One region of the Idiomarina sp. HB genome, then DNA from elsewhere that is predicted to be linked to it. Evidence: predicted binding sites of a transcription regulator. Region 1 holds the regulator's gene; each other region holds the start of a gene.
The links. The regulator LexA, encoded in region 1, represses DNA repair genes until DNA is damaged. The targets are predictions, from matches to a motif close to TACTGTATNNNNATACAGTA.
Positions count from the first base shown of each region.

Region 1 (3,282 bases):
CTGCAATTTCATCAATGTAAGATAAAGCACGCTTACGAGCTGCTTCTTCGCTGATTTTCTTGCCCCGGGCTTCATCTGCTACAGCCTTTTTTAAGGCAGGGGTATCAATCAGTGCTGCCATTAGTTCTTTTCTGTGACTTAACTTAGGACCGGCAACAGCGTGACGCATACGCACAAAGTGCACCCGTGCAACTCGCGCCAATTTATGGGCGATGCGCATATCGGTACCATGGTCATGTGCCATTGTGCCCAGACTGACAGCTCGCGAGAAACGAAGTAAAACCTGGCGACCAGAAAACAACACCAACCAAAACTTGCGCCAGTGGCCCGGGTTATCAAGGTCACCTGTCATAGCGTTACCGGCATTGGCTTCCTGCCCGGCCTGACGTCCCCAGAACACACCTGCAGGAACAAGCTGCACGTCGAGCTCTGCATTGTCTTTGTGTAAGGTCAGCAATTGATGAAATTCTGAAACGGTCTGCTCGGAGGTTTCTTCAGCAAACTCTTCGAGGAACATAATTCGGTCATAGCTTTTACCGTCAACCACTAAAGGCTCGGTCGGGTCAGGCAGGCCTCGTTTTGCTGCAGCTCTTTGTAAAATGGATAAGTCTGCTTTAGACGTTGAGCGCATGACATACACAATGGGCTTAGCAATTGTGGTTTCATGCTCTTCTTCAGTACCGTCCCAAATTTCCTGAAAGCGTGTTAACCAACGCAACGGGTACTTAAAGACTGGGTAAAAGCGACTTATTCCTTTCATACTTAGACCTCTGTTTTAAACAGAAAGATAGGATACCAACTTCGTTTAAATTTGTCGTTCAAGAAATTACTTGCGAAATGAATTTACCTGTATATACTCACAGTATCACTGTACAAATAAACAGGTACATTATGCGCCCGTTAACACCAAGACAATCTGAAATCCTTGAACTTATTAAGGATAACCTACACGCCACCGGTATGCCGCCAACGCGTGCAGAAATAGCTCATAAGCTGGGCTTTCGTTCTGCCAACTCCGCAGAAGAGCATTTAAAAGCTCTGGCACGCAAAGGGGTTATTGAAATTTTACCCGGTATGTCGCGCGGTATTCGTCTTGTAGCCGATGACTACGACATCGCTGATGGCCTACCGTTGATTGGCCAGGTTGCAGCCGGGGAGCCCTTGCTGGCCGAACAGCACGTTGAAGGTCATTACAAAATTGACGAGTCTCTATTTCATCCTGCTGCCAGCTTCTTACTGAAAGTAAACGGCATGAGCATGAAAGACATTGGTATTTTAGACGGCGACTTACTGGCTGTGCATAAAACCGAGCAAGCTCGTAACGGCCAGATAGTCGTTGCCCGCGTAGAAGACGATGTCACTGTAAAGCGTTTTGAACAGCGTGGAAAAACTATTTTGCTTCATCCTGAAAATGAAGATTTCTCGACCATTACTGTCAATCTGGCAGAGCAGGTTTTTGCCATTGAAGGACTTGCCGTCGGTGTTATCAGAAACGGAGCGACCTTATGAAAACTCAACATCAGCACAAATTACATCACCCAGGTCTTTGGACTGCCGAAAATACAGCGCCATCGTTCCAGTTAGATACTAAAAACACGCAGGACGCAATTGACGTCGACAAGCTGTCCCCTGTTGTTCAGCAGGCTTTGCAACAAAAGCCAAGCCAATGGGTAACGGTTATTGGCGGCGACAAAGACGTGATTCAACAGCTTATTGCTTGTGGTGTTGCTGAATCGCAAATTCGCTGGTTGCGCAGCCACTCAGCTGAACGCTGCGAGTGGGCGCTGGAACAGGCTCTACTGGCCGGTACCAGCAGTATGGTTATCGGTTATTTGGACTCAGTTTCTAACCGTACCTGGCAGCGTGCCCGTATGGCCAGTAAATTGAGTGAAACACAATATTTTCTGTTTGATAAAAACACACTGACATCCCACCTGCACTAATCCCACTTTGTTTGTGTGTTTTATCCCCCAAGGCTGCTTTTGCAGCCTTTTTTTAACAGATCCGTCTATTTTTTGTGCATTTGTTTGATTTGATCTGGATCTTTGGTTGTAAATTCGTTAATAAATGCACTACCCGACTATAAAAATAATATAACAACGATAACTACAACAAAGAGTCAGTAGAGAAAGCGATTTCTGGGGAGAAGCTGTACCTTTTTCTGCTTACCTCTTTGTTCTTCTATTTCAGGCTAGCGAAATTATTTGCTGTCTCATTGAAGAATAAGAGGAGAAGCCACGTGAAAATGAAGCCTTTGTGGGCACTATTGGCGCTAACGAGTCTACCGGCTGCTGCTCAGTCGCGTCTCAATTTGACCCAAGGTGTCACTGAAGTGAGTAACCGGGTTTACGATCTCCACATGACCATCTTTTACATTTGCTGTGTAATTGGTGTGGTCGTATTCGGTCTCATGTTTATTTCGATGATCCGACACCGGAAGTCTAAAAACCCTAACCCTGCAAATTTCCACGAGAACGTTAAAGTCGAAATTGCCTGGACTATTGTGCCTTTACTTATACTGGTAGGCATGGCCATTCCTGCAACAACGACCTTAATTGCCATGGAAGACACTTCCGATGCTGACGTTACTGTCCAGGTAACAGGTTCGCAGTGGAAATGGCACTACAAGTACTTTGAGAACGACGTGGAATTCTTCAGTCGTTTAGCCACTCAACAAGAACAAATTGATAATAAATTTGAGAAAGGCGAAAACTACTTGTTAGAAGTGGACCGTCCATTGGTTATTCCAACCGATAGAAAAGTTCGCTTCCTGGTCACTTCAGACGACGTTATTCACAGTTGGTGGGTTCCTGACTTTGCCGTTAAGAAAGACGCTAACCCGGGCTTTATTAATGAAACCTGGACTAAAGTCGACGAACCCGGTATTTACCGCGGTCAGTGTGCAGAGCTTTGCGGTAAAGATCACGGCTTCATGCCTGTCGTTGTTATAGCAAAAGAACCTGCTGAATATGAAAAATGGATTACCGAGAAAGAAGCTGAGCAAAAGGCGGCACGGGAACGTGAACAAGAATTGCTTGCTATGGAGATGTCGGAAGATGAACTGATGGATCTCGGTGAAAAAATTTACAACAGCACCTGTGCTGCTTGTCACCAGGCCAACGGCCAGGGCGTCAACGGAGTATTCCCTGCATTAGCGGGCTCCGGCGTTTCTGTGGATCCCGAAGCCAAAGATCAGCACATAGACATCGTTGTTAATGGCGTAACCGGCACAGCTATGCAGGCCTTTGGAAGCCAGCTGTCCATGCGCGAATTAGCTGCGGT
Region 1 covers NZ_JAYLVU010000002.1:293,452-296,733, reverse strand. The annotation lists gene plsB (glycerol-3-phosphate 1-O-acyltransferase PlsB) at 1-760, opposite strand, end outside; gene lexA (transcriptional repressor LexA) at 892-1,509, shown strand; gene VBY75_RS07190 (SOS-response cell division inhibitor) at 1,506-1,943, shown strand; gene coxB (cytochrome c oxidase subunit II) at 2,246-3,282, shown strand, end outside.

Region 2 (3,282 bases), on a different contig from region 1:
GTGACATAGAAAAGCTGACTAAAAATGAAATACCAAAAGAACTGATTCCAGGCTTTGAGCCAGACCCGAATATAAAGCCGGAACCCATTCAAAAGCCACGAACCGGAAGGCCTCAAAACTCACGCCGTGCACCTCGCCAAAAGCGGCCAGACACACGACGTTAATTGACTAACCAGGTTTACCGACCAAGTAACGAGGGTTGGGCTTTACTTTAAAAAGTCCAGGCCTCCGGTGACCGCAGCAACCTGAGCTTCTATACATTGCTCCGGGGTTGCTTTCGGGCTGTCCGGATAAACCTCTGTCGTAGTGGCATACTCAGCTTTACTAAAGCTAATACATAAGCCCATTTTTGCTGTAGGCAATAAAATAAGACCACGCTGGGCAATATCTTCACCTATTAGCTTATTCTCTTCGTCAGCATCGGCAATGTGCGTAACTTTTTCTACCGAATCCAGTACCGCCTTTTGAAAATCAGGGTAAGGCTTTTCAGAGTTTCCAACTAAGTAGAAGCCGTCAGGAATATTCCAGTTGGTATTCACCTTTCCGTCCATTGCCGCCTTTGCAGGACGAAACTCGCTGTTATCGGTATCGGTTGTTTCGTGCAGATCAATGTGAGCCAGAATATCCACACCTAAGCCAGCAATGTAATTCATAATGTTTGCACATTCACCGGCTGGCGAATCGGCTACAAACGAGCGGTTAGGATCAATAGCCGCAGGATTCCAACGGTTAATGGTTTCATAGCCCCACGGGCTCAAACAGGGTGCAACCACCACATTAAAGTCTGTTTGATACTCATTGGCTTTAGTCTCTATAAACCGCAGTGCTCCGTGAACACCACTGGTTTCATAACCATGCACACCACCAGTCACTAAAACCGTTGGTTTGCCCGCATCCCAGTTGTTAGTTCTGACCACAAACAAAGGATAAGTATCGCTTTCGTACGCAAGTTCACCATATTGCTCTACGTCGAAGTTCGCTTTAAAAGTCTCTATTTTGCTGACAACATCATCAAAGTAGGAACGCTTTTTGCTTTGCTCAGCTAACCATTGCGCTTTTTCTTCAACGCCCCAAGGGGTACCCGGTGTTCCTATATGGTAAATCGTTTCTTGCGTCATCGTTCGATCCTATTCATTAAAACCAGGTCACTATAGTATCAAAATATTTAACTCGTATCGTGCCCACTAAGCCGCTTTCGACGACGCTTTATCGTTTGATTTTGATGACTCAACTTTTTCCGCAGATACTTTCTCGGTTTTTGGTTTCTTTGGCTTTTTAGCACCTAAAGCTATGAGAACATTTTCTCGTTCTTTCGCCAAAAACAGCGCCATATCCTCAAGCTGCTGTTCATCAGTGAAAAGCTTGCTGTCTTTAATGAGAGGATTCAGGGCCTCAGCCATGTCCAAAATTTTATCGTGCGCATCGGCTTCAGCTTTTGAAGTGAATGTCATTTTCTCGGCTCCGTCGCGAATAACTACATACTGGGTTACTACAGCCATGGTATGGTCCTTTGCTGATGTGTAAATATACTGTTTATTTGTACAGTAAAGTCATAGAGATTGCAATAGCTGCTGCATTCGATAAACTGCGCAATCCTAACCGACTCAACTAATACAGGAAGCAAACCTGATCCATGACTCAGTTCTCTAAAGCACAGGTTCAACTAGCCATTTTTGCCATGGCAGTTGGCAGTTTTGCTATTGGCATTGGTGAGTTCGTCATTATGGGATTGCTACCTGACGTTGCTGCTGACTTCAACACTGACACCCGACAAACCGGCCATCTGATCAGCCTTTATGCGCTGGGTGTGGTTATCGGCGCACCGCTCATTACGATTTTATTCGCGCGTTTTCCGCGCAAACCCATGTTACTGGTGCTGTTGCTTGCTTTCGCGCTCGGTAACTTTGCCAGTGCATCAGCAGAAAGCTACCCCTTGCTTCAGGTTTTGCGTTTCCTAACCGGTTTACCTCATGGTGCCTATTTTGGTATTGCATGTCTTGTCGCCGCCGACATGGTTCGTAAAAATCAACGAGGTATGGCTGTCACCATGGTAATGATGGGGCTGACTGTAGCAATTTTAGTCGGTAACCCCTTAGCAACCTGGCTTGGGCAACTTATCGACTGGCGCACGGTTTACCATACAGTCGGCGCTTTAGGACTTCTAGCTCTGGTCATGATTTTATTTGTCGTGCCAAAACACCCTAATGAGAAAAGAACCTCGGCAAGGGGAGAAATGAAGGCTCTGCAGAACCCTCAAGTCTGGCTTACGCTAGCCATAGGCGCCATAGGTTTCGGCGGTATGTTTGCGGTATTAAGTTATATAGCCCCAACCCTAATAAACGCCACAGGTCTTGCTCCGCACTGGATCCCTGTTGCTTTATTAATATACGGAATAGGCTCTTTGGCAGGTAGCTTAGTCGGAGGCTGGGCGGCCGACCGCAATTTGAAACTGACTATTGGTGGCTCTTTGTTGTGGTCAGCAATTGTACTGGCGATTTTCCCGTTAACATTGCAAAGCCTCTGGACCGTCATGCCAATGGTGTTATTACTGGGTAGCGCGGCGGCTCTGGTTCCGGCGCTTCAGGTACGTTTGATGGACGTTGCAGGTGAAGCACAGACTCTGGCGGCGTCATTGAACCATTCAGCTTTCAACGCCGCAAATGCCTTAGGGGCCTGGCTGGGCGGGCTGGCCATTATTTCCCCTCTCAGTTGGCAAGGCACAGGCTGGGTCGGCTGTGCACTGTCTATTGTCGGTTTACTGCTGTTTTGGATAACCAAGAAGCACAGCCGTAAAGTACCTGACATTATGAGTCTTTAGAGCGCCCCTCGACATCCAGTTCTTCTAGTTTCTTATCGGGCTTGGCATAAGATAAACGCGCCGCCCGTTGAGTACTGTGATAGCCATCCAGACCCGAAATGGCCATGGTCCCTAAAGATTCAATATCAATATAACCGTCACTTTTCACCGCCTTTTCCTTAACTTCGACCCACCGAATTTCACCTACGATTAATGCCGTGTCGTTATGCTGTATAGGGATAACCTCCACCAGTTGCATGCCAATTCGCAAGGCACTTTCAGCAACATGTGGGGCATGAAAACCGTCTTCAAATTCTGGTGTAAGACCACAGGCTTCAAACTCTGAAACTTCCCGGTCGTACCGTGCTGATGTCTGGTGAGCTTTCTGGAAAAACTCTTCACTCACCTGATTAATGGTGTAAACACCACTCTCTTCAATATTTTCCCAGGTGTGGCGGGTGGCCGATTTAGGGCGCATAACAAAG
Region 2 covers NZ_JAYLVU010000001.1:791,458-794,739, forward strand. The annotation lists gene VBY75_RS03940 (DEAD/DEAH box helicase) at 1-164, shown strand, start outside; gene VBY75_RS03945 (M14 family metallocarboxypeptidase) at 207-1,118, opposite strand; gene VBY75_RS03950 (YebG family protein) at 1,185-1,499, opposite strand; gene VBY75_RS03955 (MFS transporter) at 1,634-2,818, shown strand; gene VBY75_RS03960 (flavin reductase family protein) at 2,805-3,282, opposite strand, start outside.
Region 2: the regulator LexA is predicted to act here: its motif matches at 1,528-1,547, upstream of VBY75_RS03950 (YebG family protein).

Region 3 (3,282 bases), 290 kb from region 1:
CTGTAATTGCCACAAATCTATCGAGGTTACTTGTGCTGGTCGCAACATCCAAAGAGGGCGTTTCGGTGCATTCAATAAAGCTTGCGGTTTTTCCCCGGGCGGACGAGCAACCTCACTGTAGCCAGGACGAGGATCATCATTCACTGCCGGAGAAAATACGGCATTTTTGCCTAACTTTGCCTGTAGCCGGCTAATGAGCTGCAGAGTTTCATGCCGATGCTGTTGCGCTCCGAAAAATTGCTCATTGTGTTGCTCAGCACGCAATAATTCATTCGCCACCAGCCTAATTTCTATAACCGGCTCCGGCAAAGGGATGGATTCCATTTTCAACTGCAGTAAAGACAAGAAATTAGACCCTCGCCAACCCGGCTCAGCTAAAGCGACCGGAACAACTGAAGGAGGCTCATTGCGATGCTGCAGTTCAACTTTTACCTGCTGTACCACTTTCTGCCGTTGATAAAGAAAGTTCTCCAGCTCCCCAAATAGCCTTTTTAGCGGGAACAGTAACCCTTGCCAATGAGGGATCTCAGTCACCAGGTCTAAGCTTTGCTGAAAACTTTCCGGGGGCATAAAAAAGTGATGACTTTGTTGCTTCAGCCCTTGCAGCTGCTCCAGATGCAATAACGTTTCCAACCCTAATTGGCGGCCAACTTCCCCTCCGGGCAGTTGCATAAGCTCCCCCAGCAAACGAAACCCCGCAGCTTTGCTGTGCTTCTGCGCTTTCAGGCTTAAACCGGCATTCTGAATGGGTAACTCTGCCAGCAGATTAGCTTGCTTTTCAGCCAAAAGAGAAACAGGAGAGCCAGATTCGGCTAACAATTGCGCAGCTAATGAATTCTCTGCAACAGCCAACTGCGAAGTAACCGGTAATTCCTGAACTTTTTGCGCCAAGACATTAAATGCGCCATTACGCCCACCATACAATTGTTCCAGGCTGTTCAACTCAATTGCCAGCCCTTGCGGTGGGTACAACACCAGCTTGGCTGCCCACTGATACAAGTGGGTGGCCAACTGCTGCAGGGCTTGCTCTTCACGCTCTGACGAATACTCCATGAGCTGCAGCTGCTCACAAAGCGATATTGCCATAACAGTCTGAAGTTGTGGCCTTACACCACATTCCAATGCCCGCGCATTGCACTGCACAATAACAGACTGACTGCCCTGTAACTGATGAAACGCCAGAGGCAGTGTGTTGCTCTCAGGCTGTAACCGAACCCGGTTATCCAGCAGCAACTGAGGGAAATGACAATACAGCCACATTACTGAAGCGCTACGTTTTCCAATGGCCAGCCAGCTTTACGCTTTAACAAGTCCAGCGTGACGCCTGTTGTGGTCATCTTTACACGTAACCGATTAGAGTAAGCCCGGGCTTCTTCATTAACCGCTGGCTCACTCAGGACCACACCCATCTGTCCTGTTTGCGACGCTTTATACCAACGTCGGACACACTGAGCTGTCGTTGTTTTTTGCTCAAACCAACCCAGTGCCAAGGCATTTTTTGTTTGCAGTACCTGTTCAAAAGCCCAGGCTGCTTTTTCTGCATTCGTTTGAATGACTATCTGCATCGACTTGCTTAAGCCATAATAATGCAACCCCGCCGCCGACAGCCAGGCTGGAGGGTTTATCCAGAAAACGGGCTGATGCTGCTGCACGGCCTGCTTTACCAGCGGCAATAGCAAAGCCTGCTCAGAGAAGGGCGCTTGTAGCTGCCACTCATGCAAACCCGGGTATTGCCACCCGCCACCAAGCACTTTGTCCAGCTGCTTAAACCCCGTGCTTAGCGTTGCTGCCTGAGTGTCTGTCGTCTGGCCATGCCAGATAAGCCCCTGTTGGATAAGGGTCTGAATCTTTGTCTGCATAACGCCTCCAATACTGTACGTATATACAGTATCATTAATTTTTACTGGTTAGCAACAGACATCATTCCTGGCTTCAGTTATCATTTGCTCATTGTTTATGGTTAGGGCTGGGCGATATGCTGACATCAATACTTATTCCCTTCAGAGTGGTTATTAACTTTTTATGGGGATTAATCACCACCGCTATTATTGGTGTTTCAATTATTGGTATTGGTGTTTTTAAAGTGTTACTGCCATTTAAAACCCCTCAACGCATTTGTTCGCAGCTAGGAAACGGCTTATTCAGAGTCTGGGCATACTGTATGTCGATGATGTTTCAGCTGACCCAACGCATGGACTGGCACATTAAAGGTGACCTGGAACTCCATGAAAAGGGTTGGTATATGGTTATGGCAAACCACCGTAGCTGGGTCGATGTACTGGTATTAATGCACCTGACCCGCCGCCATATGCCAATGCCACGCTTTTTCCTAAAGTCACAGCTTATGTGGGTACCTATTATTGGCTGGGGCTGCTGGGTACTCGATATGCCCTTTATGAAGCGCTATTCAAAAGAGTTGCTAAAGAAAAAGCCCCATTTAAAAGGCAAAGACATCGCAACAACAACGCGTTCTTGCGCTAAATTCCGTCACATTCCCACAACAGTGGTGAATTTCTGCGAAGGCACACGGTTTACTCCGGAAAAGCACAAGAAAAAACAAAGCCCTTTTCGTAATTTGCTCCCTCCCAAAGCAGGTGGTACCGCCTTCTCACTGCAAATTATGGGCGGTCAGTTTGAAGCCATTCTGGACATTACCATTGTTTATCCGGGGAACGATAAGCGCCCGGTAGTCTGGCATCTATTAAGCGGACAGCTGAAAAACGTCTATGTTGATATACAGACATTGCCTATTACTAAAGACTTAATTGGTGATTACGCCAGTGACGAAGCTTTTAGGGCTCACTTTCAACAGTGGCTGAATAAACGTTGGCAGCAAAAAGACCAAACCATTGACGAAATGCGTAAGGAAATTCACAGCACCCGCTAAGGGAGTTTTATAATGGACTTTGAGTTTATAAAAGAGTGGCTTCAAAAATTCGGAATTGACAGTAACCTACAAGAGCTGAGTCTTGTTATCAGCTCATTACTCGTTTTAATAGGTTGTTACATTGCTTATGCCTTAGCCCGTTGGATTATTGATCACGCCATTGATCGGTTACTCAGCAAAGCACCTGAGCGTTGGTATAAAGCTTTAGTTAACAGTGGCTTTTTCAAGCGCTGTGCAAACCTGGCTCCTATTGTCGTAATACACAGCTTTATACCTATTCTGTTTATTGATGACTTCGAAAGCTGGCAGTCGCCGCTACGTACCGTTGTAGGGGTTTACCTCACCTGGGTTATCACCAGTATTCTTACCGCCTTAGCTAACGTTATTTCAATTGC
Region 3 covers NZ_JAYLVU010000002.1:4,344-7,625, forward strand. The annotation lists gene VBY75_RS05755 (Y-family DNA polymerase) at 1-1,260, opposite strand, end outside; gene VBY75_RS05760 (ImuA family protein) at 1,260-1,859, opposite strand; gene VBY75_RS05765 (acyltransferase) at 1,976-2,887, shown strand; gene VBY75_RS05770 (mechanosensitive ion channel family protein) at 2,900-3,282, shown strand, end outside.
Region 3: the regulator LexA is predicted to act here: its motif matches at 1,871-1,890, upstream of VBY75_RS05760 (ImuA family protein).